4 regions of the Lentzea sp. NPDC092896 genome follow, and region 4 is predicted to be linked to each of the others. Evidence: riboswitches for the same ligand, from Rfam matches in the RefSeq annotation. Region 4 holds a riboswitch; each other region holds the start of a gene.
What was found. A riboswitch is a leader RNA that binds a small molecule or an ion and turns the genes downstream of it on or off. The one in region 4 is predicted to bind cobalamin.
Positions count from the first base shown of each region.

Region 1: it holds a riboswitch for cobalamin, as region 4 does, so the genes downstream of both, ACIQF0_RS21850 (putative cobaltochelatase) here and ACIQF0_RS10125 (hypothetical protein) in region 4, are expected to answer to the same signal.
Region 2: it holds a riboswitch for cobalamin, as region 4 does, so the genes downstream of both, ACIQF0_RS20880 (FecCD family ABC transporter permease) here and ACIQF0_RS10125 (hypothetical protein) in region 4, are expected to answer to the same signal.
Region 3: it holds a riboswitch for cobalamin, as region 4 does, so the genes downstream of both, ACIQF0_RS05195 (CbtB-domain containing protein) here and ACIQF0_RS10125 (hypothetical protein) in region 4, are expected to answer to the same signal.

Region 1 is NZ_JBIVPX010000004.1:194,509-199,951, forward strand. Features, by position in the region: gene ACIQF0_RS21825 (8-amino-7-oxononanoate synthase) at 1-156, opposite strand, end outside; gene ACIQF0_RS21830 (hypothetical protein) at 200-1,261, shown strand; gene ACIQF0_RS21835 (zinc-binding alcohol dehydrogenase family protein) at 1,245-2,078, opposite strand; gene ACIQF0_RS21840 (helix-turn-helix domain-containing protein) at 2,163-2,669, shown strand; gene ACIQF0_RS21845 (threonine aldolase family protein) at 2,680-3,639, shown strand; cobalamin riboswitch at 3,670-3,806, shown strand; gene ACIQF0_RS21850 (putative cobaltochelatase) at 3,844-5,443, shown strand, end outside.
Region 2 is NZ_JBIVPX010000004.1:4,524-9,966, forward strand. Features, by position in the region: gene ACIQF0_RS20865 (S8 family serine peptidase) at 1-1,142, shown strand, start outside; gene ACIQF0_RS20870 (3-isopropylmalate dehydrogenase) at 1,419-2,456, shown strand; gene ACIQF0_RS20875 (YciI family protein) at 2,524-2,943, opposite strand; cobalamin riboswitch at 3,038-3,170, shown strand; gene ACIQF0_RS20880 (FecCD family ABC transporter permease) at 3,203-4,225, shown strand; gene ACIQF0_RS20885 (ABC transporter ATP-binding protein) at 4,225-4,965, shown strand; gene ACIQF0_RS20890 (ABC transporter substrate-binding protein) at 4,962-5,443, shown strand, end outside.
Region 3 is NZ_JBIVPX010000001.1:1,172,363-1,177,805, forward strand. Features, by position in the region: gene ACIQF0_RS05170 (hypothetical protein) at 1-163, opposite strand, end outside; gene ACIQF0_RS05175 (hypothetical protein) at 160-636, opposite strand; gene ACIQF0_RS05180 (hypothetical protein) at 636-2,066, opposite strand; gene ACIQF0_RS05185 (YbaB/EbfC family nucleoid-associated protein) at 2,063-2,518, opposite strand; gene ACIQF0_RS05190 (CbtA family protein) at 2,579-3,337, opposite strand; gene ACIQF0_RS05195 (CbtB-domain containing protein) at 3,363-3,551, opposite strand; cobalamin riboswitch at 3,584-3,775, opposite strand; gene ACIQF0_RS05200 ((2Fe-2S)-binding protein) at 3,810-4,460, opposite strand; gene ACIQF0_RS05205 (phosphoribosyl-ATP diphosphatase) at 4,569-4,832, shown strand; gene hisG (ATP phosphoribosyltransferase) at 4,849-5,443, shown strand, end outside.
Region 4 is NZ_JBIVPX010000001.1:2,283,605-2,289,047, reverse strand. Features, by position in the region: gene ACIQF0_RS10125 (hypothetical protein) at 1-2,197, opposite strand, end outside; cobalamin riboswitch at 2,281-2,422, opposite strand; cobalamin riboswitch at 2,493-2,619, shown strand; gene ACIQF0_RS10120 (prenyltransferase/squalene oxidase repeat-containing protein) at 2,652-3,653, shown strand; gene ACIQF0_RS10115 (ribonucleotide-diphosphate reductase subunit beta) at 3,708-4,736, opposite strand; gene ACIQF0_RS10110 (ribonucleoside-diphosphate reductase subunit alpha) at 4,733-5,443, opposite strand, start outside.

The DNA of each region.
Region 1 (5,443 bases), on a different contig from region 4:
CAGGTAGTCGTTGCTCGCGAGGTCGAGGTCCGTCGAGTCCGACGTGCGGGGCCGCAGCCGCCGGCTCAGACCCGCCTTGGCTCGCGCTTCAGAGCGGACGTCGATCCAGTCGAACGTCGACTCACCACCACTGGAAATCGCCTCAGTTGTGCTCACGGTCACCGCCTGAGTCTCCCATCCGCCCGCTAGCGTGCCGCTCGTGGACCTGTTCACCTTCACGCGCGCCGAACTCACCTCGCCGGTGCAGTTCCTCGGCGGCCGCTGGGTGGTGTCGGCCTACGAGGACGTGCGCGCCGTGCTGGCCGATCCGGTCACCTACCTGCCCGACAACGCCCTGACCGCCGTGACCCCGGTGGGCACGGCCGCGTTGCGTTCGCTGGTTCGCGCCCGCTTTTCCTTGCCGCCGACGTTGGCGAACAACGGTTCCGAGTCACACGCTCAATTGCGCCGTCTCGTCGCGTCGTTCTTCACGCCGGTCCGCGTTGCCGCTGCGGAGCCTCGCATCCGATCTCTGGTTTTGGAACGGCTGGGTGGCACGGATCTCGTGCGCTCGCTCGCGTGGGACCTGCCCGCGATCGTGCTGATGGACCTGCTCGGGCTGGAGAACGTCGACATCCCGACGCTGAAGCGCTGGAGCTCCGGGTCGCTGGAGTTCTTCTGGGGCGACATCTCGCGGGAACGGCAGCTGGAGCTGGTCGACGACGTCGGCGACTTCCACCAGTGGCTGATCAAGCGCTACCACGCCCGCGACGGCGAGTTGTTCTGCGCGCTGGCCGATGCCGGAGTGTCCGCTGAGGACTCCGCCGGCCTTTGCTACTTCCTGCTGATCGCGGGCCAGGAGACGACGACCCAGTTGTTGTCCACGGCGTTGCGCCGTGCGTTGCAGGACCGCGCGTTGTGGGCGCGTCTGGGGTCGCCGGGTGTGGCCGAGGCGTTCGTCGAGGACGTGCTGCGGACCGAAACGCCCGTGGTGACGTGGCGGCGGCTGACCGCGCGTGAGGTCGTGCTGTCCGGTGTGCGCGTGCCTGCCGGTGCGGAGCTCGTGTTGTTGTTGAGCGGTAAGGAAACCGATCCTCGGCACCTGGCGTTCGGCTACGGCCGGCACTTCTGCCTCGGCGCCGGGCTGGCTCGGTTGGAGGCCGCGGTGACGTTGCGGACGGTGGCCGAGCACGAGCCGTCGTTGCGGCTGGACCGCTCGGAGCCGGAGTGGCTTCAGCTGCTGTCGTTCCGCGCGCCCAAGTCGGTCACGGTCGCGCGATGAGCTTGCCCGTCGTGGTGCGGGCTTCGAGCGCCCTGTGCGCCTCGGCGATCTCGTCGAGCCGGTAGACGCCGCCGAGGTTCGGCTTGAGCTGGAGCTCGAACACCTCTTCTGGCGTGGTGTCGCGGGGCAGTCCCATGACCGCGACGCCCTTGCGGAAGATGTCGCTCGCGGTGACGTCCAACGGCTCGCCGCTCGCGTAGCCGAACACGACCATGCGGCCGACGCCATCGTTGAGCAGCTCGAACGCGCGTTTCCCGACCGCGCCGCCGATGGACTCGAAGACGACGTCGACCGGGTCCAGGTCATCCCAGTCGTAGCCGAGACCGCCCTTGCTGGACGCAGCGAGCACGGTCGCACCCGCCCGTTCCGCGAGCTGCACGAGCAGACCGCCGACGCCACCGGACGCCGCCTCGACGAGCACCCGGTCGCCCGGCTGAATGCGGGCGGCCTTGACCGCCGCGACCGCCGTGGTGCCCTGCAGGAGCAGGGCGAGAGCCTCGTGGTCGCTCACGCCGTCGGGCACGTCGATCGGGTTCTCGATGACGGCCTTCGTGGCGTAGGCGCCGCCGCGCGGCACGCCCATGACCCGTCGGCCTTCTCCTGTGATGCCAACGACTTCCGAGCCGAGGACGACCGGGAGCGACGGCCCTGGGTACCACGGGAACAGCTCCCTGCCCTTGCCCCGGCGGATGACCGTCTCGCCGTAGTTGAGGCCGATCGCGGTGACGTCGACGAGCGTGTCGCCGGTCGGGTCCGGGACCTCCTCGACCTTCAGCACCTCGGGCCCGCCGAACTCGTGGAACCGCACTGCCTTCATTCGCTGCCTCCCCTGGATAAGCGGACCGCTGGTCCGGTTGCTAGAATACGGACTGCCGGTCCGCTTGTGTCAAGGGAGAGTTCGTTGGAACGTGCCGATGCCGCCCGCAACAGGGCCGCGATCCTGGCCGCCGCCACCCGGCTGATCGGCGAGCGCGGCATCGACGCCGTGTCGGTGGACGACGTGGCTGTCGCGGCGGGCGTCGGCAAGGGCACCGTGTTCCGGCGGTTCGGCGACAAGGCGGGCCTGGTGGGCGCCGTGGTCGACGCCACCGCTGCCTCCTGGATTCAGACCGCGTCGTTGGAGTGCCGCTCCGCCGGAGAGTTCGCCGGCACCCTGTTCGACCACGTGCTGGCGTCGTTGCCGCTGGTCATCGCCGTGGAACGGACGACGGTCCGCAGCTGCGAGGGCAACTTCCGGATCACCGTCGAGCGGCTGGCCCGGCTGGTCGGCTCGACGTTCAAGGCGCACACCGTGCTGGCCGTGCTGCGAGGCGAGCACATCGAGTTCCTGCTGGCCCAGGGCATGACGGCGGCCGAGATCCGGGCGGGCGTTATCTCGCTCGCGGACACGCTCGCCGCTGAGGTTTGATGCCTGGGTGATGAACCGACAGCTCTCCGGAACCCGCAAGAAGACGCTCCTGGAGAGGCTCGGCCCGGTGCCGGACGTCGACCCCGACCGCTACGGCGATGGCGGCCCGGTGGGCGCGCTGGAGACCCGCGTCGCACAACTGCTGGGCACCGAGGCGGCGCTGTTCGTGCCGACCGGGACCATGGCGCAGCAGATCGCCCTGCGCTGCTGGGCCGACCGCACGCACAACCCGATCGTCGCGATGCACTCGCAGGCGCATCCGCTGAACCACGAGGACGACGCGCTGACCGTGCTGTCCGGCCTGCGACCGATCAAGGTCGAGAATTCCGAGGTCGCGACCTGCCCCGAGCCGTACGGGACACTGCTGCTGGAGGTCCCGGACCGCGAGAGGGGGTTCGTCCTGCCGACGTGGGACGAGCTGACGTCGCTGGTCGACGCCGCGCGCGAACGAGACGCGGTCGTGCACCTCGACGGCGCGCGACTGTGGGAGAGCACCTTCGGCCTGGGCAAGCCGCTGCCCGAGATCGCGGGCCTGTTCGACTCGGTCTACGTGTCGTTCTACAAGTCCCTCGAAGGCATCTCCGGCGCGGCGCTCGCCGGCACCCAGGACTTCGTCGACCAGGCACGGGTGTGGCGGCACCGGTACGGCGGCATGCTGTTCCAGCAGTGGCCGGCGGCGCTGTCCGCGTTGCACGGCCTGGACACCGTGCTGCCCCGGCTGGGCACCTACGTGGAGCACGCCAAGGTCGTGGCGTCCGCCATGGGCCTGCCGGAGCCGCACACCCACCAGTTCGCGCTGCACCTGCCCGGCGACCCGAAGCGGCTGACCGAGGTGAGCGGCAAGTTCCTCGGCAACTTCTGGCGCGACGGCCTGCTCGCGAAGAACGAGATCACGATCGCCGAGCCCGCGCTGGAGTGGACGGCGGACGAGGTCGCGGAGGCCTGGGCGGAGTTCCAGAGCCTGATCTAGGGCGACGTCGCTCACCTGGCTGTTGGACCCGGCGGTGCGAAATGCGACGATGCCGGGGCTGTGAGGGGAGTGCGAGGAAGCCGGTGCGAATCCGGCGCCGTCCCGCGACTGTGACCGGTAGTGAGAGAACCGGGAGTCAGGAACTCGTTCCCCTCTTGATCACCGACCGCGGGCGTGGACACCCGAGGAAGGACTTCGCCGAGCATGTTCCCCTTTTCGGCTGTCGTCGGCCATGACGACCTCCGGCTTGCCCTGCTGCTGAACGCCGTTCATCCCGGCATCGGCGGCGTTCTGGTCCGCGGCGAGAAGGGGACCGCGAAGTCGACCATCGTGCGTGCCCTCGCCGCGCTCCTGCCCGAACTGGACGTGTCGCGAGGCTGCCGGTTCGGCTGCGTGCCCGGCAGCACCGACTGCCCCGACGGGCCGCACGACGGCGTTGACCGTCGACCGGCCAAGCTCGTCGAACTGCCCGTCGGCGCCACCGAGGACCGGCTGGTCGGGTCGCTCGACCTGGAGAAGGCGCTGACCGAGGGCGTGCGGGCGTTCCAGCCCGGGCTGCTGGCGGCGGCGCATCGCGGCGTGCTCTACGTCGACGAGGTCAACCTGCTGCACGACCACCTGGTCGACCTGCTGCTCGACGCCGCCGCGATGGGGCGCGCGCACGTGGAACGCGAGGGCGTGTCGGTCTCGCACCCGTCGCAGTTCCTGCTGGTCGGCACCATGAACCCCGAGGAGGGCGAGCTGCGGCCGCAGCTGCTCGACCGGTTCGGGCTGACCGTGGCGGTGAAGGCGGCGCGGGACGTGAGCGTGCGCACCGAGGTGATCCGGCGCCGGCTCGCCTACGAGGCCGACCCCGTGACGTTCGCGGCCAAGTGGGAGGCCGAGGACGCGAAGCTCAAGCAGCAGATCGCCGACGCCAAGCAGAAGCTGCCGCAAGTGTCCCTTCCGGACAGTGAGCTGCGCCGGATCGCCGCTGTCTGCGCGGCTTTCGAGGTCGACGGCATGCGCGCGGACCTCGTGGTCGCCCGTGCCGCCACCGCCCACGCGGCGTGGCGAGGCGCCGAGACCGTCGAGGAGACCGACGTCGAGACCGCCGTCCGGCTCGCCCTGCCGCACCGCAGGCGGCGCGACCCGTTCGACGAGCCCGGCATCGAGGAGCAGCAGCTCGAGGACGCGATGAAGCAGGCCGCCGAGCACGCGGAGGAGCCGGAGGAAGGCCCGGACGACGACGGCCCCGGCGGCGGTGAGCTGCCCGAGCCGCAGGAAGGCCCGAAGGGCAACGGGAACGCGCCCAGCGACAGTCCTGCGCCGGAACCCTCGCCCGCGTTCAAGGCGCGGCTGCTGGAGGTTCCCGGCGTCGGCGAAGGCGCGCCCGGCAAGCGTTCGAGGGCCCGCGCGCGCACCGGCCGGATCGTCCGGTCGTCCAAAGTGGACGGCAACGGGCTGCACCTGGTCGACACGCTCACGAACGCCGCGCCCCACCAACGAGCACGTGGCCGCAGTGGCCCCGGACTGCTGCTCACCGCCTCCGACCTGCGCAAGGCGGTCAGGGAGGGCAAGGAGTCGAACCTCGTCCTGTTCGTCGTCGACGCCTCCGGCTCGATGGCGGCGCAGAAGCGGATGTCGGCCGTCAGCGGCGCGGTGATCTCGTTGCTGCGCGACGCCTACCAGCGCCGGGACAAGGTCGGCGTGGTGACGTTCCGCGGCCAGACCGCCGAAGTCGCTCTGCCCCCGACGACTTCCGTGGACGCGGCGGCCACCCGCCTCAAGAAGATGCGCACCGGAGGCCGGACCCCGCTCGCGG
Region 2 (5,443 bases), on a different contig from region 4:
TGAGCTACGTGCTCTCGCAGGACAAGGTGAAGCTGAGCCCGCGCGGTGTCGCGCGCGTCAAGGTGACCCTGAAGATCACCGACCCGAAGGCGCTGCGCAAGACGGTCGACTCGACGGTCGAGCCGAACCAGCTCGACGTGCCGCGCCAGTTCCTCGCGGACGCCTCCGGTCGCGTGACCTTCACGCCGACCGCGGGTGCCACGGTGCCGCTGCGCCTGTCGGTCTACTCGGCGCCGAAGCCGGTCGCGGACATCAAGACCGCGTCCAGCCTCAAGTTCTCCGGCAACAGCAAGCAGGCCGTGCTGAACGTGACCGGCAAGGGCATCGACCAGGGCACGGGCTCGCAGGCCTACCGCTCGCTGATCAGCGTTCTCGAGCTGCAGGCCCAGTCGCCGAAGCTGCGCGACTGCAAGCGCAACGTCACCGAGAACTGCGCGCTCAACGAGACCGCCAAGGGCGGCGACCTCCGCTACGTCGGCGCGGCCTCCACGGCCCCGCTGGCCAAGGCGCAGGGCAAGCCCGAGGAGGCGCTGCTCGCGTTCGGTGTCGCGACCTGGGGCAACTGGTACAACCTGGGCAAGAACACCATCCCGTTCGTCGACATCGACACCAACGGTGACGGCACGGCGGACTTCGAGGTGTTCGCGACCCGCCTGACCGACACCGACCTGCTGGTCGCGTCCACGGTGGACCTGAAGACGGGCGAGACCGTCGACATCCAGGGCGTCAACGGCCTGTTCGGCGACGTCGACGCGAACGTCCAGGACACCAACGTCGTCGTCCTGCCGGTGCTGCTCAGCGCACTGGGCATCGACGCGACGAAGGACACGGCGCGCCTCTCGTACGTCGTGGGCGTCGGCGGCTACTACGCCGCGCCGGGCAACGCGAACAAGCTCGTCGACGTCATCGACCGCAACCTGTCCTACGACCCGCTCAAGCCGGGTCTGTGGGCGCAGGGCGGCGGCGACGCGGCGCTCTCGTACCTCGCGAAGCCGGGTACCGCGCTCGTGGTGAACAAGAACGAGGCCTCGCTGAAGGCCGACAAGTCCGAGGGCCTGCTGGTCCTGAACCACCACAACGCCAACGGTGACCGCGCGTCGGTCGTCCTGGTGAAGTCGAGTGGCCGGGGCAGCGCCTACTAGATCGGATGTTTCACGAGAGGCCCGGTTCTTCGTTTGGAACCGGGCCTCTCGGCGTGTCACGGCCCGGAACTGCCTCCCGTCACCCCTTGACGCGACCCCGTTCCTGCGGTCGAGTGACACTCGAAAGTGGGATATGGGCCGTGTGGGTGTCCCGCAGTACGGGAGATAACACCCCGATGGGGTGTCCGGCATGCGGCGGGCGGCCTGGATGCCGGTAGCCTTTCGCGAAGGAAAGTAGTCCCACCAATTGGGGACTGACACCTGGGAGGTGTGTGGATGCGGCTCGCAGTGATCCCAGGAGACGGGATCGGGCCCGAGGTCATCGCTGAGGCCCTGAAGGTCCTCGGAGAGGTCGTTCCGGCGGCCGAGATCACTCGCTACGACCTCGGCGCGGCGCGCTGGCACGCCACGGGAGAGTTGTTGCCCGAGTCGGTGCTGGGAGAGCTTCGCCAGCACGACGCGATCCTGCTCGGCGCGGTGGGCGACCCGTCGGTGCCGAGCGGAATTCTGGAGCGGGGCCTGCTTCTGAGGCTGCGCTTCGAACTCGACCACCACGTGAACCTCCGCCCGGCTCGTCTCTACCCCGGTGTCCGCAGCCCGCTCGCGGACCCGCCGGAGATCGACATGGTGGTGGTCCGCGAGGGCACGGAAGGCCCGTACGCGGGCAACGGCGGCCTGCTCCGCAAGGACACGCCGCACGAGATCGCCACCGAGGTCTCGCTGAACACCTCGTTCGGCGTCGAGCGCGTGGTCCGGGACGCCTTCGCGCGTGCGTCGAACCGTCAGCGCCGGCACCTGACCTTGGTGCACAAGACGAACGTCCTCACGCACGCCGGCTCGTTGTGGTCGCGCGTCGTGGAGGAGGTCTCGCTGCAGCACCCGGACGTCACCGTGGCCTACCAGCACGTGGACGCGGCGACCATTCACATGGTCACCGACCCGGGCCGTTACGACGTGATCGTCACCGACAACCTGTTCGGCGACATCCTGACCGACCTCGCCGCCGCCGTCACGGGTGGCATCGGCCTGGCCGCGTCGGGAAACATGGACGTGACCCGTCGCAACCCGTCGATGTTCGAGCCGGTGCACGGTTCGGCGCCGGACATCGCGGGCCAGGGCATCGCGGACCCGACGGCCGCCGTGCTGTCGGTCGCGCTGCTGCTCGACCACCTCGGCGAGCACGAGTCGGCCCGCCGGATCGAGGCCTCCGTGGCCTTTGATCTCGCTACCAGGGACCACCAGTCGCCTGGGGCCACCTACGCCATCGGCGATCGTCTCGCGGCACTCGTGTCGTCGAACGTCCGCACTGGCTGAGGTTCATCCGCTCGACGTTTTGAAGCCCCGGCCGGACTTTCCGGCCGGGGCTTCGGCGTTCTCCGCGTCAGAGCTGGCCGTTGGCCTCACGCCACGCGCGCTCCTTCTTGATCCACTCGTTGTCCTGCGGGAACTCGTCGATCGTCGGCACGCGCCGGATCTCGGTCTTGAACCCCGGGCCGGTCAGCGGCATGCGCTTGGCCCACTCGATCGCTTCTTCCTTCGACGAGACGTTGAGCAGGTAGAAGCCGTTGAACAGCTCCTTGGTCTCGCCGTACGGGCCGTCCGTGACGACCGGCGGCTCGGCGGAGTAGTCCACGACGACGCCCTCGGACGGCTCGGACAGACCCTCGGCGGCCAGCAGCACACCGGCGCGGATCAGCTCCTCGTTGAACGCGCCGACCGTCTCCAGCATCTTGTCGAAGTCGACCTCGCCCATGTTCGCGAAGCCCTCGTCGGTGGCGCGCATGATCAGGATGTACTTCACGGTGGATCTCCTCGCTCGGTGTCTTCCTCGGTGACGTCCACAGGTCGAACGGACCGCGGGCCGGATCGACATCACACCCGAAAATTCTCGAACTTTCTGTTTCCGCAGGTAGGGTCGCCTCAGTCGTGCGTGGGGGAAGACCGGTCGAAGTCCGGCGCTGACCCGCAACGGTAGGTCTCCTGATCAGGAGACGAGCCCGAACACCCGCTCACGGTGACCGAGAAGTTCCGACTCCGCCGTGGACTGCGGGAAGGACCCAGTGCTCTCCAAGATCAGCGTGCTCGTCGGCGTGCTCGCCGTCAGTCTCGTCGCGGGCGTCGCGCTCGGCCCCGTCTCCGTTCCGTTCGACCTCACGCTCGAACTGCTGTGGGCGGCGCTGACCGGCGGCACGATCCCCGCCGACCTCGCCGGGCAGTACCACATCGTCTGGGACATCCGGCTTCCCCGAGTTCTGCTCGCGGCCGTCGTCGGCGCCGGCCTGAGCACGGTCGGCGTCGCCATCCAGGCGATGGTCCGCAACGCGTTGGCAGACCCGTACGTGCTCGGCATCTCGTCGGGCGCGAGCGTGGGCGCGACGGCGGTGGCGACGCTCGGCATCCTGTCCGGCCTCGGCGTCTACGCGTTGTCGGTGGGAGCGTTCCTGACCGGTCTCGGCGCTACCGCCCTGGTCTACATCACCGCACGCACGAGCCGAGGGCTCACACCGTTGCGGCTCGTGTTGACCGGGACGGCGCTGGCGTACGGGTTCTCCGCCGTGGCGATGCTGCTGGTGTTCCAGGCACCGCGCGGTGAGGCGGCGCGGGCCGCGATGTTCTGGTTGCTCGGCAGCCTCGGCGGGGCGAACTGGCAGTCGCTGCCGGTCGCCGCCGTGGTGACCGCGGCCGGCATCGTCTACCTGGCGACCAAGGCGCGGCAGCTCAACGCGCTGGCGATGGGCGACGAGACCGCGACCACGCTCGGCGTGGCGGTCAACCGGTTCCGCACGCACCTGTTCATCGTCACCGCGGCCATGACCGGTGTGCTGGTGGCGGTCAGCGGTGCCGTCGGGTTCGTCGGACTGATGCTGCCGCACCTGACGCGCATGGTAGTGGGCGCCGACCACCGCAAGGTCCTGGCGCTCGCACCGCTGGCCGGAGCGTCGTTCCTGGTCTGGGTGGACGTGGCCGCGCGCATGCTCGCGGCACCGGAGGAACTCCCGCTCGGCGTCATCACGGCCGCGCTCGGCGTGCCTTGCTTCATCTTCCTGATGCGTCGCAAGTCCTACGTCTTCGGAGGCCGCTGATGCGCGTCGAGCTGAACGACGTCGCCGTCCGGAACATCATCTCCGACGTTTCTTTGCACGCCTCTGGCGAGGTTGTCGGCATCGTGGGCCCGAACGGCAGCGGCAAGTCCACGACGCTGCGCTGCGTGTACCGGGCGTTGAAGCCCGACGCCGGCACTGTGCTGCTCGACGGCTCGAACGTCCACAAGCGACATGATGTCGCCCGCCACCTCGCGGCGTTGACCCAGGAGTCGCAGGTCGAGTTCGACTTCACGGTCACCGAGGTCGTGGAGATGGGCCGGCTGCCGCACGACCGTGATCCGGTCCGCGACTCTCGGGTGGTGGCCGAGGCACTGTCCACGGTGGACGTTTCACATCTCGCTTCGCGCAGCTTCCTCAGTTTGTCCGGTGGTGAGCGACAGCGCGTGCTCATCGCCCGCGCGATCGCCCAGGAGCCGCGGGTGCTCGTGCTGGACGAGCCCACGAACCATCTCGACATTCGCCATCAGCTCGATGTTCTCCAGCTCACGCGTGGGCTGGGGATCACGGTGCTGACGGTTCTGCACGACCTGAACCTCGCTGCTTCCTTCTGCGACCGGCTGTACGTGTTGGACGAAGGACGGATCGTCGCGTCCGGCACACCGGCGGAGGTTCTCGTGCCTGAACTGATCGCCAAGGTTTTCCACGTCACCGCGCACGTCGTGCGGCATCCGACCACGGGAGTTCCCCAGCTCCTGTTCGATCAGGAGGTCACCCCTTGAGAACCGTTGTCCTTGCCGCTGTGCTGTTGGTCTCCGGCTGCGGCGCCACGGTCGCCCAGGACACCTCCGCGTCCGACCCCGTGACGGTCACGAACTGTGGTCAGCAGGTCACGTTCGACAAGATTCCGTCCAAAGTGGTCACCAACGACACCGGGATCACCGAGTTGATGTTCGCGCTGGGACTCAAGGACCGGATGGCGGGTTACGTCATCAGCGGCGTGGACTCCGTCGACGTGCGCACCTCGCCGTGGAAGGCCGACTTCGGGAGCGTGAAGCATCTGTCCGACAAGGTCTCCAAGGAGGTCGTGCAGGGCGCGAACGCCGATCTGGTCTTCGCCGGCTGGAACTACGGGTTCAGCGAGAGCACCGGGTTCACGCCGGACGCGTTGAAGGCGTTGGGGATCGGGACCTACCAGCTGACTGAGGCCTGTCGGAACGGGGTGGGCAAGCAGCGCGGCATCATGCCCGCGTTGGACGC
Region 3 (5,443 bases), 1.1 Mb from region 4:
GGAGTTCTCCCGGCTGCACGAGCACGACCGCCGCGAGTGGCACGCCGAACACCGGGGAGTCGACCAAAGCGTCGTTCGCCAGGCGGCTGTAGTAGACGCGGTCCTGTTCGATCACCACGGCCAGTCCGGCGGACAGCGGCACGATGATCGGCGCGTCGTTCATCGGCGCAACTCCGGCGGTAGCAAGGGAATCAGGGCGTTGAGGTAGTTCGCGGCCGTTGTGTTGTGCCGGGTGCCCTTGCGGTGCACGGTGATCCTGCCGCCGCCGAGTGACAGTCCTGCCGTCGACTCGGTGGGCGCGGCGGTCAGTGCCGGGGTCAGGCGCCGCACGAACGCGAAGTCGTCGCAGAACACCAGGAAGCGGTCGTCGAACGCGGGCACGCCCAGGGCCACCGCGCCCGCGTTCTCGTCGCGTGGGTCTGGCAGCAGGCGTTCCACCACGCGCAACGGCGGGCACGGGCCGAGGTCCGTGCTCACCGACACGATGGTCTCCGTGCGGGCGCTCACGTCGTCGCCTGGGGCGGACGCGAGGCCAACGATCCTCGTCTCCGAGTGGACCGCGAACGTGCGGCCGCCCGCGGAGAGCGTGGACGCCGCCGACTCCTCCGGCCAGAGCCACTTCCGCCACCAGCGCATCAGATGTCGAGCTCCTGGTCCGTCTTCGACGACTCGTCGCCCTTGGAGCCGTACGTCACGGTCTTGTAGATGCCGTCGGCGTACCCGGCGACCTTGTTCGCGATCTTGACCGGGTCCGTGTACTTCGCGCCGTCGGGGCCGCTCTTGTCCAGCCCGGCCGCCTTCTTCAGCTGGTCCTTCGCGGCCTTGCCCAGCGCCTCGCCGAACGAGCCCGGCTTGTCGGCCACGCCCTCGCGGAAGGCGTTGCCGACCTTCGAGTTCCTGAGCACCTCGCGGATCCGCCGCAGCACGTCCATGATCTTCTGGATCACCGAACGGACCTTGCCGACCTCCTTGCCGGCCTTGGCGGTCGAGATCCCCGCCTCGACCGGGGTGGCGGCGGCCGCGGCGGCCTCGGAGGCCCCGCACGTCGGGACGGCCGCGATCTGCGCGGCGACCCACGTGACGACCAGCCACTCGATCAGGTCGCTCAGGATCCCCTTGATGACGTCCTCGGCCACCTGCATGAACATCGAACTGCCCTGCAGCAGCGACGCGATGTGGCCCGCGGTGCCCGCCGTGCCCTCGATGCCGTGGTGGAACCCGCCGAGCTTCGCCGCGGCCTTGTCGCCCGCCTCGGACTTCCAGCTCCGCAGGCCCTGACGCAGGTGCTCGTCGAACGTGCGCGCCAGGTCCTCGGTCCGCGTCGCGATGTCGTTGAACGCGCCCGCGGCCTTGCTCGTGGCCGCCGGGTCGCCGGTGACCAGGTCCACGGCCTGCTTCAACGGCGCCACGACGTCGAGCAGCCAGCCGAGTCCTTTGCTGATCAGGAAGTTCAGCGGGTCGGAGATCGCGCCGGCGAGCTTCATGCCGTCCTGCATGAAGTTGTTCATGTCGGAGATGACGCTGACGACGTCCTTCGCGATCGCGGCGCCGTCGCCCTTCTGGAGGTCGTCCCCGAGCTTCGCGCTGTCCTTCATGAGCGAGTAACTGCTGCCACCGAACGGGATCAGCTTCGCGGACGCCTTGCCGACGTTGTCGCCGGAGTACTGGTCGCCGTAGCTCTTGCCGAGTGCGCCGAGGTTCGAGGTGCCCTTGCCGCCGGAGACCATCGGCGGCGCGGTGGCGCTGTCGAGTCCACTTTGGAGCGTCTTGCCGAACGCGTCCGTCGTCGTTTGCTCGTGGCCCGCGTAGGTCTGCGCGGTGGCGGTGAGGGCGGAATCGATCTTGCCGAAGCCCTCGGTCATCTTGCCGAAGTGGCCGTGCAGATCGCCCAGCAACTCGTCGTACTGCTGGTAGAGGCCGAGCAGGTGCCCGAGCGCGCCCCAGCTGACCGCGGGCACCGACGCGGTCGTGACGGCGTCGTTGAGCTTCGTGGAGGTGCCGGAGAGCGTGCCGATGGTCTTCGCGCACCGGGCGATCTCGTCCGCGTGCACCACGATCCCGGTCACCAGCGGTCGTCCTTGCGGAAGATGCTGCCGGTGTCGCCGTCGTCGTCCGCCGGGGAACGGGCCGGTGGGGCGGCGGGCCGGCCGAAGATCTCCTGCTGCGTCGCCAGCACGCGCTCGGCGATCGGGAGGTCGGTGTGGCCCTGCACGATCTCCGCCTGCTGACGCGCGGCCGCGGCGACGGCCAGGTGCAGCGTCGACATCACGGCCTGGGAGAGCTGCGTGGTGCTCAGCCGCTTCGCGTCCTCGGTGAACCGGATCTCCTTGATGGAACCGGACAAACCCGCGACGACCGTGACGGAACGGTCGGGGGACTGGACGCTGGCTTCCACTGTTCTGAGCTCGTTGCCCATCGCGTCGTACTCGGCGGCACGGGCGTCGGCGGCGCGGTTCGCCTGCTCGAAGAACTCGAGCTTCTGACGCATCTGTTCCAGCAACTCAGCGCTGTCAGGCATGCGCCGAACGTACCAATCGCGGCTGGGCGGGGTGGCCGCACCCACGGCCACCCCACACCATCAGGCGACAGCGGCCTTCTCAGGGGCCTTGGCCTTGCGCGACGCCGGGTCGATCAGCAGGCCGAACACCACGCCGATGCCGACGTAGAGCGTGGCGAGCTGGGCGAGCGAACTGAGGCGGAACTGCCACAGCACGTTCACCGGCATGTCCGCGGGGATCGTGTCCGGCGGCGCGGGGAACGCCAGCAGCACCACCGCGACGGCCGCGGCCACCGCGAGCAGCACAGCGGTCGTCCGCACCGGCTGCGACTGGGCGCGCAGCTGTTCGGCGAGCCAGCTCGCGGCCCACACGATCACCAGTCCGGCCACCACGACACCGAGGTAGAGCGCGGTCCGGTAGTTCACCGTCTCCGGGTCACCCACGGCCGGCGGGTTGGCCGGGTACTTGAGCCACGGCAGCAGCGCCACGGCACCGAACACCGCGGCCCCGAACGCGAAGCTGCGGCTGAACGGCGTGCGGTCGGCGAACCAGCGCTTCGACAGCGCGTAGGCCGTGGCGAACACGAGGCCCACCGCGATGCCGACGATCACCACGCCGAGCATGCCGCCCACGACCTGGGCGCCACGGCTGACCAGCTCTTCCTCGCCGCCGTGCGTGTGGCCGGCCTCTTCGCCGGCGGGTGCCCGTGCCTCCTCGACCGCGAGCGCGGCGCGAATCGGGATCTCGGTCACCAGCAGCTGCACGAGCGCGGAGGCGACGCCAGCAATACCGCCGGCCGCGACTCCGCGCAGCGCAAGGGACTTGTACGTCGTCGTCATGTCTTCCCTGCCTGGGATCGGGGGATCAGTGGCAGGGGACGCCGAGCGCGTGGCGGCCGTCGTGGAAGAACTCGTGCAGCAACTCGGAACCCGCGCCGAGCGCGAGACCGTTCTCCTGCAGGACGAGGTACGTGACGATCAGGCCGAGAAGTGCGGCGGCGAACGCCCACTTGGGCACCTGGACGGCGGACAGATTTGCTGCGGGGCTCGTCATGACGGGCTCCTCCATACCTCGTGGAAGGTCAACTCTCCTTGCGGCGCCGCAGCCGGTCTCCTGACTCCCGGATCAACGCTGCCCCCGCGTCTTCCCAGCCCTCTCGCGAGGACCAGTGACGTGCTCGGCGGGGATCGCTTCCCGGTCACAGTGGCGAGGACCGCGCCGGATTTTCACCGGCTTCCCGTCACTGCGGCGCGTGCACCGTAAGTTGATCCATCGGTTAAGCACAACCGGCCATAAGAGTTGTTGCGTTCCTCACTTCACGAGTGGACAGTCACCACACTTCCCACCTGCGGCGACGCGGTAGTAGAGACAACACGACCGACGCCGGAACGTGACCTCGCCGGGAAAACTGAGGAATTCTCCCGCCTGTTCGAACGGCGGTGAGCTCATGAGCCGTTCGCCGCGTTCTTCCGCTTCCTCGGCGGTGAGCATGCGTGCGCGCACAACCATTTTGAGCGCGCCCGCGACGTTCGACATCGCGTTGCCCCACAACAATCCACGCGCCACCGGCGTGACGGCCTGGATCGCTTCCACCACCGGTTCGAGCGCCTCTGCGGCCTTCGGGCCCAGTCTCGGCTGGTCGATGCGGACGCTCAGGCCGTTCGCGGGGTGGTGCTGCCACCAGAGGTTCTCCGGGCGGACGTCGATCGGGATGCCCGCGGCCGTGAGCGGGCTGAGCAGCCGTGCCGTGTAGCTGAGGAAGAACAGGCTGGCCGCTACGCGTGGTTCCTCCGCTTTGTACCGGATCGCGATCGCGTCGATGGTGTTCTTGAGCGCCGGACCTTCCAACAACGCCGTTCCCGGCAGCCAGGACTCGTCCGGGCGGCCCACGTCGAGCGCGAAGAACGGGTTGATTCCGCGCACCCGGCGCAGTGCTTCGAGGACCTCGGCGAACTCAGACACAGAAGTTCACGCTACTGGGTGTCCATGCAGGACAGATCACGTCCACGGCCTGGGACAGATGTGACCGCGGTGTGGACGGGGGTCGCCGGGATGGGAGGATGTCATGCCGTGAAGACCTTCGATTCCCTGTTCGCTGAACTGACCGAACGAGCCGCCACCAAGCCGGAGGGTTCCGGCACCGTTGCTGCGCTCGAGGCCGGGGTCCATGCGCAGGGCAAGAAGGTCCTGGAGGAGGCGGGCGAGGTCTGGATCGCCGCCGAGTACGAGTCCGACGAGAAGCTCTCCGAAGAGATCTCGCAGCTGCTCTACCGCCTCCAGGTGCTCATGCTGGGCCGTGGGCTCACCCTCGAAGACGTCTACAAGTACCTCTGACGGAAAAGACTTTCACATGCTGCGCGTTGCAGTCCCGAACAAGGGCGCGCTCGCTGAACGCGCCTCCGCCATGCTCACCGAGGCCGGCTACCGGCAGAGGCACGAGCCGCGCGACCTGACCGTGCTCGACAACAACAACGACGTCGAGTTCTTCTTCCTGCGCCCCAAGGACATCGCGATCTACGTGGCGTCCGGCGACCTGGACCTCGGCATCACCGGCCGCGACCTGGCCGCCGACTCGGGCGCCGACGACAACGGCAACTCCGTCGAGGAGCTGCTGGCGCTGGGCTTCGGCTCGTCGACCTTCCGCTACGCGGGCCCTCGCGGCACCGACTGGAAGGTCTCCGACCTCGAGGGCAAGCGCCTCGCCACCGCGTACCCGAAGCTGGTGGGCCGCGACCTCAAGGCCCGTGGCATCACCGCGAAGGTGATCCGTCTCGACGGCGCCGTGGAGATCTCGATCCAGCTGGGCGTGGCCGACCTGATCGCCGACGTGGTGGGCTCCGGCCGCACCCTGCGCCAGCACGACCTGGTGCCGTTCGGCGAGCCGATCTGCCAGTCGGAGGCGGTGCTGATCCACCGCAACGGCTCGGAACTCACGGCCGCCAAGA
Region 4 (5,443 bases):
CGGACACCCGCGCCAGACCACCGTCGGCGAGCACCATTCCGCCGATCGTCTTCGCGGTACCGCTCACGTCCAGGCCCGCTGCCTGGCGAGCACCCGCGACCGAGGCGCTCAACGCGATGGAGGGCGCGCCACCGTCGTCATCGACCATGCCCTTGCCGTTCGGCTTGGCGCCGAGCAACGAGATCGCCTTCACGAACGCGGCCGCGCGCTCCTTCGACCACTCGGCCGGGGCCTGGGCGACGGGCGCGTCCTCGGTGAACGGCCTGCTGTTCAGCGCGGTGACCGCGGCGGCGGTGGAGGCGAGATCGCCGTCCTCGCAGTCCGCGTCGTCCATGCGTTCCGGGAACGTGCCGTCCTCGCACTGACGGGCGGCCAGCGCCTCGATCGCCTGGCCGGGGTCGGCGACGGTGGCGAGCACCGCCCAGGTGTGGCGGCGGACGGAGTCCGCGGAGTCCGCGAACGAGCCGGTGTCGGTGAACAGACCGTCCGCGCCCCGCAGTGCCGCCAGGTCGGCGCGCAGCCGGTTCGCGAGGTCGTCGGACTTCTGGAACTGGGCGAGGACGACGAGTTTCGCGAGCGGTTCGGCGTAGGCGGCCTCACCGGTCTCCTGCCCGGCGCCGTGCGCGTAGGCGTTGACCGCGTCCGGCGTCAGCAGGAACTCCGAGGCCTTCTTCGCGGCGTCCGGCTGCTCGCCCAGCGCGTGCAGGGCCAGCACCAGGTCCGCGGTCGCGTCGTAGTCGACGTAGGTCCTGTCGTTCTCGGTGACCTCGACGTGGTCGCCGCGCACGAGCTTGTTGGCCAGGTACGCGCCGAGCTTCGCGGCGGACGTCTTCGCGGCCGGTTGCACGGTCTTCGGCGCCGGGGCGGGCTGGCGGACCACGGCCTTCGGTTTGGTCGTCGGTGTGGGCGCTCTGACGGTGGTGGTCTCGGTCTTGGTGTGCACCGGTGGTGGCGTGGTGCCCTGTGCCGCCGTGGTCGTAGTCGTCGCCGGGGTGCTGCTCGCGGTGGTGGTCGGGGTCGGCTCGGGCACGTCGCCCTTGGCCAGCGCGTACAACCCGATCTGCGACAACCCGAGCGAGGCCTGCGCGCTCGCCCTGATCCACGTGTCGATGCCGGAGATGCCGCCGGTGCGCGCCGCCTGGTACGAGGCCGGGTCGTACGCGATCGCACCGATCTGCCCGGCCAGCGCGGTACCCGAGTCGGACGCGCCGGCCTGTGCGGACTTCAGGAACTCGACGCCCCTGCCGACCTCAGCACCCGCGCCGCCCGCGTCCGCGAGCGCCTGCACGATCAGGCCGGTGCTGTTGGTGTTCGGCGCCTCGGTCCCGACACCGCCACCCCAGCCACCACCGGCGGACTGGTTGTTCTTCAGCCACGTCACGGTCCTCGCGATCGGCTCGTCGAGCCCGGCCGCCCCGGCGCGCTTCGCCGCGAGCATGGCCGACAGCGCGAGGCCCGTCGCGTCACCGTCCGGCGCCGACGAGCCGTCGGCCTTCCCCTCGTCACAGGAGGACACCTTGAGGCCCTCAGGTCCCTGGACGTACCCGAAGAAGATCCGGAAGTAGCCCTCGGAACACTGCTGCGTCACCATCTTGTCGATGGCGGGCTGGTCGTTCTCCCCCGCCACCGCCAGGCCGATCACGGCGAGGGACTGGCCGAACATGTTGGCGTTGTTGTTCACCATGTCCGCCCACTCGGGGTTCTTCGAGTAGTCGCTGATCCGGCCGGCGTCGACGCCCGAGCGCCGGATCGCCGCCTTCGTCTCGGCGACCATGTCGTGGCCGTCGAAGGCACGCGGATCACGGCCGGAGATCTGCGCGGCGAGCAGGGTCTTGGCCACCGCGCCGCCGACGACGATCTGGTCGAAGCCCTGGCCGGGAGCGAGGCCGTCCCAGGTGAAGTAGTCGGTGACGTGTCCCTGGTCGTCCAGGAACTTCATGATCGGCTCGGCGAGCGCGCCGTCACCGGAGGCGTGCATCGCGAAGACCAGGTCGAGCATCAGGCCGTGGTCGGGCAGCTCGCCGCCGAGCGGGTTCTCCAGGGTGCCGTCGGGTCGCAGCTGGTGGGAGAGCCACACGGAGCTGGAGTGGGCGGCGTCGCGATCTCCCGCGGCGGCCGCGGTTCCGGCGATCGTCGTGGCGATCAGGCCCGCGCCGACGGCGAACGCCAGTGCGGCCAGGCTCCTGCGCCGGGTCATTTCTCTCCCCCTCCTCGTGCTGCTCGAGGAGAGGAGACGACGCGGGGCGCCGGCAGCCACCCCTGCGTTTCGCGACAGCGGTCGGTCCGTTCACCCCGCCCGGATGGTGACCCGACTCGCCACTGAAACCAGTGGCCCACGGTTGCGCGACAGTGCCGGATTCCGACCGGCTTCCCCGTCACGGGCGAGGTATGAAGTTGTCGAGCCGAGCGAGGTTAACACCTGGAAACCGCTGTTCGGCACCGCCTTCGGGGTCGGAGGCGAGCGTCACATCCGTACCCGGTACGGGGCCTTGCGCGGCATGAGAACCTGTTGGGCGTTCAGCGCGGCGCGGGGGAAGTCCGGTGAGAATCCGGCGCTGTCCCGCAACGGTGTGCCCTCCGCGGCAAGCCCGGTCACCCGCATCGCGCGGTGTTCACCAACTCCTGTCGTGGAAGTGCGGGAAAGGGTTCTCATGAGACGTCTGGTGCTCGCTGCTGTCCTGATGCTGGGCATTGGCACCGCTGCCACCCCCGCGGTGGCGGCCACGCACAACAAGTCCGGCGCCGCCGCGGGCTGGCTCGCCCGGCAACTGGTCGACGGCGAACGGTTCGAGGCCGACTTCGGCGGCCAGAAGTTCCCCGACCAGGGCCTGACGATCGACGCGATCTTCGCGTTCGCCGCCGCCCGTTCCTCGGACACCAACGCCGAGAAGGCCATCACGTGGCTGGCGAAGCCGGAGATCACCACCGGCTACGTCGGCTCCGGCACCGAGGCCTACGCGGGCGCGCACGCCAAGCTGTTGCTGGCGGCGAAGGTGCGACACAAGAACGGCAACGCTTTCGGCGGTGTCGACCTGGAAGCCGGTCTGCGCGGCCTGCTCGCGCCGTCGGGGAGGTTCTCCGACCGGTCGGACTTCGGTGACTTCTCCAACGCCTTCACCCAGTCCCTGGCGCTGATCGCCCTCGACCGCACGCCGGCCGGCTCGCCCGCGTCGGCCAAGGCCTTCCTCGCCGGAACCCAGTGCCCCGACGGGGGTTTCCCGCTGAACTTCGGTCAGACCCCGTGCGCCAGTGACGTCGACTCGACCGCGCTGGTCGTGCAGGCGTTGCGCGCCACCGGTGACAACGTCAACGCCGCCGAAGGCACCGCCTGGCTCGCGTCGAAGCAGAACGCCGACGGCGGTTTCTCCGTCGGCGCCAACGCTTCCAACGCCAACAGCACCGGCCTGGCCGCGCAGGCGCTGGCCGGTCACCGCCCTGCGGCCGCGACGCAGGCGCGTCAGTTCCTGCGTTCGCTCGCGGTCGGCTGTGCGGGTGCCGTCGCGGACCGAGGCGCGATCGCCTACGACGCAACGGGATTCGACCAGGCGACCGCTCCACGTGCCACGGCTCAGGCGGTGCTCGGCCTGACCGGGGTCAAGCTCGCGAACCTCGACGGCGGAGGCAACCCCGCCGCGCCGACGCTCGCCTGCTGACGAAGCGGTGCCCCTGACCGGAGTTCCCGGCCAGGGGCACCGCACCCGCACGACTCAGAAGTCCTCGTCGAACGCCACCGTGCCGGTCACACCGACCTGGTAGGCCGAAACCCGGCGCTCGAAGAAGTTCGACAGCTCCTGCACGTCCTGCAGCTCCATGAACGCGAACGGGTTCTTGGAACCGTAGATCGGCTCGATGCCGAGCACCTGCAGCCGCCGGTCCGCGACATGCTCCAAATAGGACCGCATGTCCGCCACCGACATGCCGGCGACACCGCCGCCGAGCAGGTCCTCCGCGAACTGCACCTCGGCGTCGACGGCCTCGCGCAGCATCTGCTTGACCTCCTCGTACAAGGAGTCGTCGAACAGGTCCGGCTCCTCGCGGCGCACGGTGTCCACGACGTCGAACGCGAACGCCATGTGCATCGACTCGTCGCGGAACACCCAGTTGGTGCCCGACGCGAGGCCGTTCAAGAGCCCGCGCGACCGCAGGAAGTAGACGTAGGCGAAGGCGCCGTAGAAGAACAGGCCCTCGATGCACGCCGCGAAGCAGATCAGGTTGAGCAGGAACGACCTGCGGTCCTCCCGCGACTCCAGCCGCTTGAGGTCCGAGATCGAGTCGATCCACTTGTAGCAGAACTCGGCCTTCGCGCGGATCGACGGAATCGTCTCCACGGCGGCGAACGCCTCGATGCGGTCGTTCTCGTCGGGCAGGTAGGTGTCGAGCAGCGTCAGGTAGAACTGGACGTGCACGGCCTCCTCGAACAGCTGCCGTGACAGGTAGAGCCGGGCCTCCGGCGCGTTCACGTGCTCGTAGAGGTTGAGCACCAGGTTGTTCGCGACGATCGTGTCACCGGTCGCGAAGAACGCGACGAGCCGGTTGACCAGGTGCCGCTCGGCCTCCGACAGCTTGTTCAGGTCGGCGAGGTCCGAGTGCAGGTCGACCTCCTCGACCGTCCACGTGTTCTTGATGGCGTCCCGGAAGCGCTCGTAGAACAACGGGTACCGCATGGGCCGCAGCGTGAGGTCCATGCCGGGGTCGAGCAGAGCGTTCTGACGGGCGGTGTTGGCGAGCGCGGTCACTGGCAGGCCTCACAGGACTCGGGGTTTTCGAGGGAACAGGCGATGGCTTCGTCCGACGTCACGACGGGCACCGCCGTGGTGGTCGTGGTCGTCGCCTGCTGGATGCGCGTCGCCGGACGGGAGCGCAGGTAGTAAGTGGTCTTGAGCCCGGCTTTCCAGGCGTAGAGGTACATCGAGGAGAGCTTGCCGATCGTCGGCGAGGCGACGAACAGGTTCAGCGACTGGCTCTGGTCGACGTACGGGCCACGCGCGGCGGCCAGTTCGATCAGCGCCTTCTGCGGCAGCTCCCAGGCCGTGCGGAACAACGAGCGCACGTCCTCCGGCAGTTCGGCGATGCCCTGCGCGGAACCGTCGTCCTGCTTGAGCCGGTTGCGCACGGCCTCCGTCCACAGGCCGCGGGCCTTGAGCTCGCGCACCAGGTAGGAGTTGATCTGCAGGAACTCGCCGGACAGCGTCTCGCGCTTGAACGTGTTCGACACCTGCGGCTCGATGCACTCGAAGCAGCCGGCGATCGAGGCGATCGTCGCGGTCGGCGCGATCGCGATCAGCAACGAGTTGCGCAGGCCGTGCTCGCTCACGCGTTCGCGCAGAGCACCCCAGCGCTCGGTCTGCGTGGGCGTGACGCCCCACAGGTCGGGCTGCAGATCTCCCTTGGCGGCACGGGTTTCGGCGAACGCCGGGTGCGCGCCCGCGACCGAGGCCAGCTC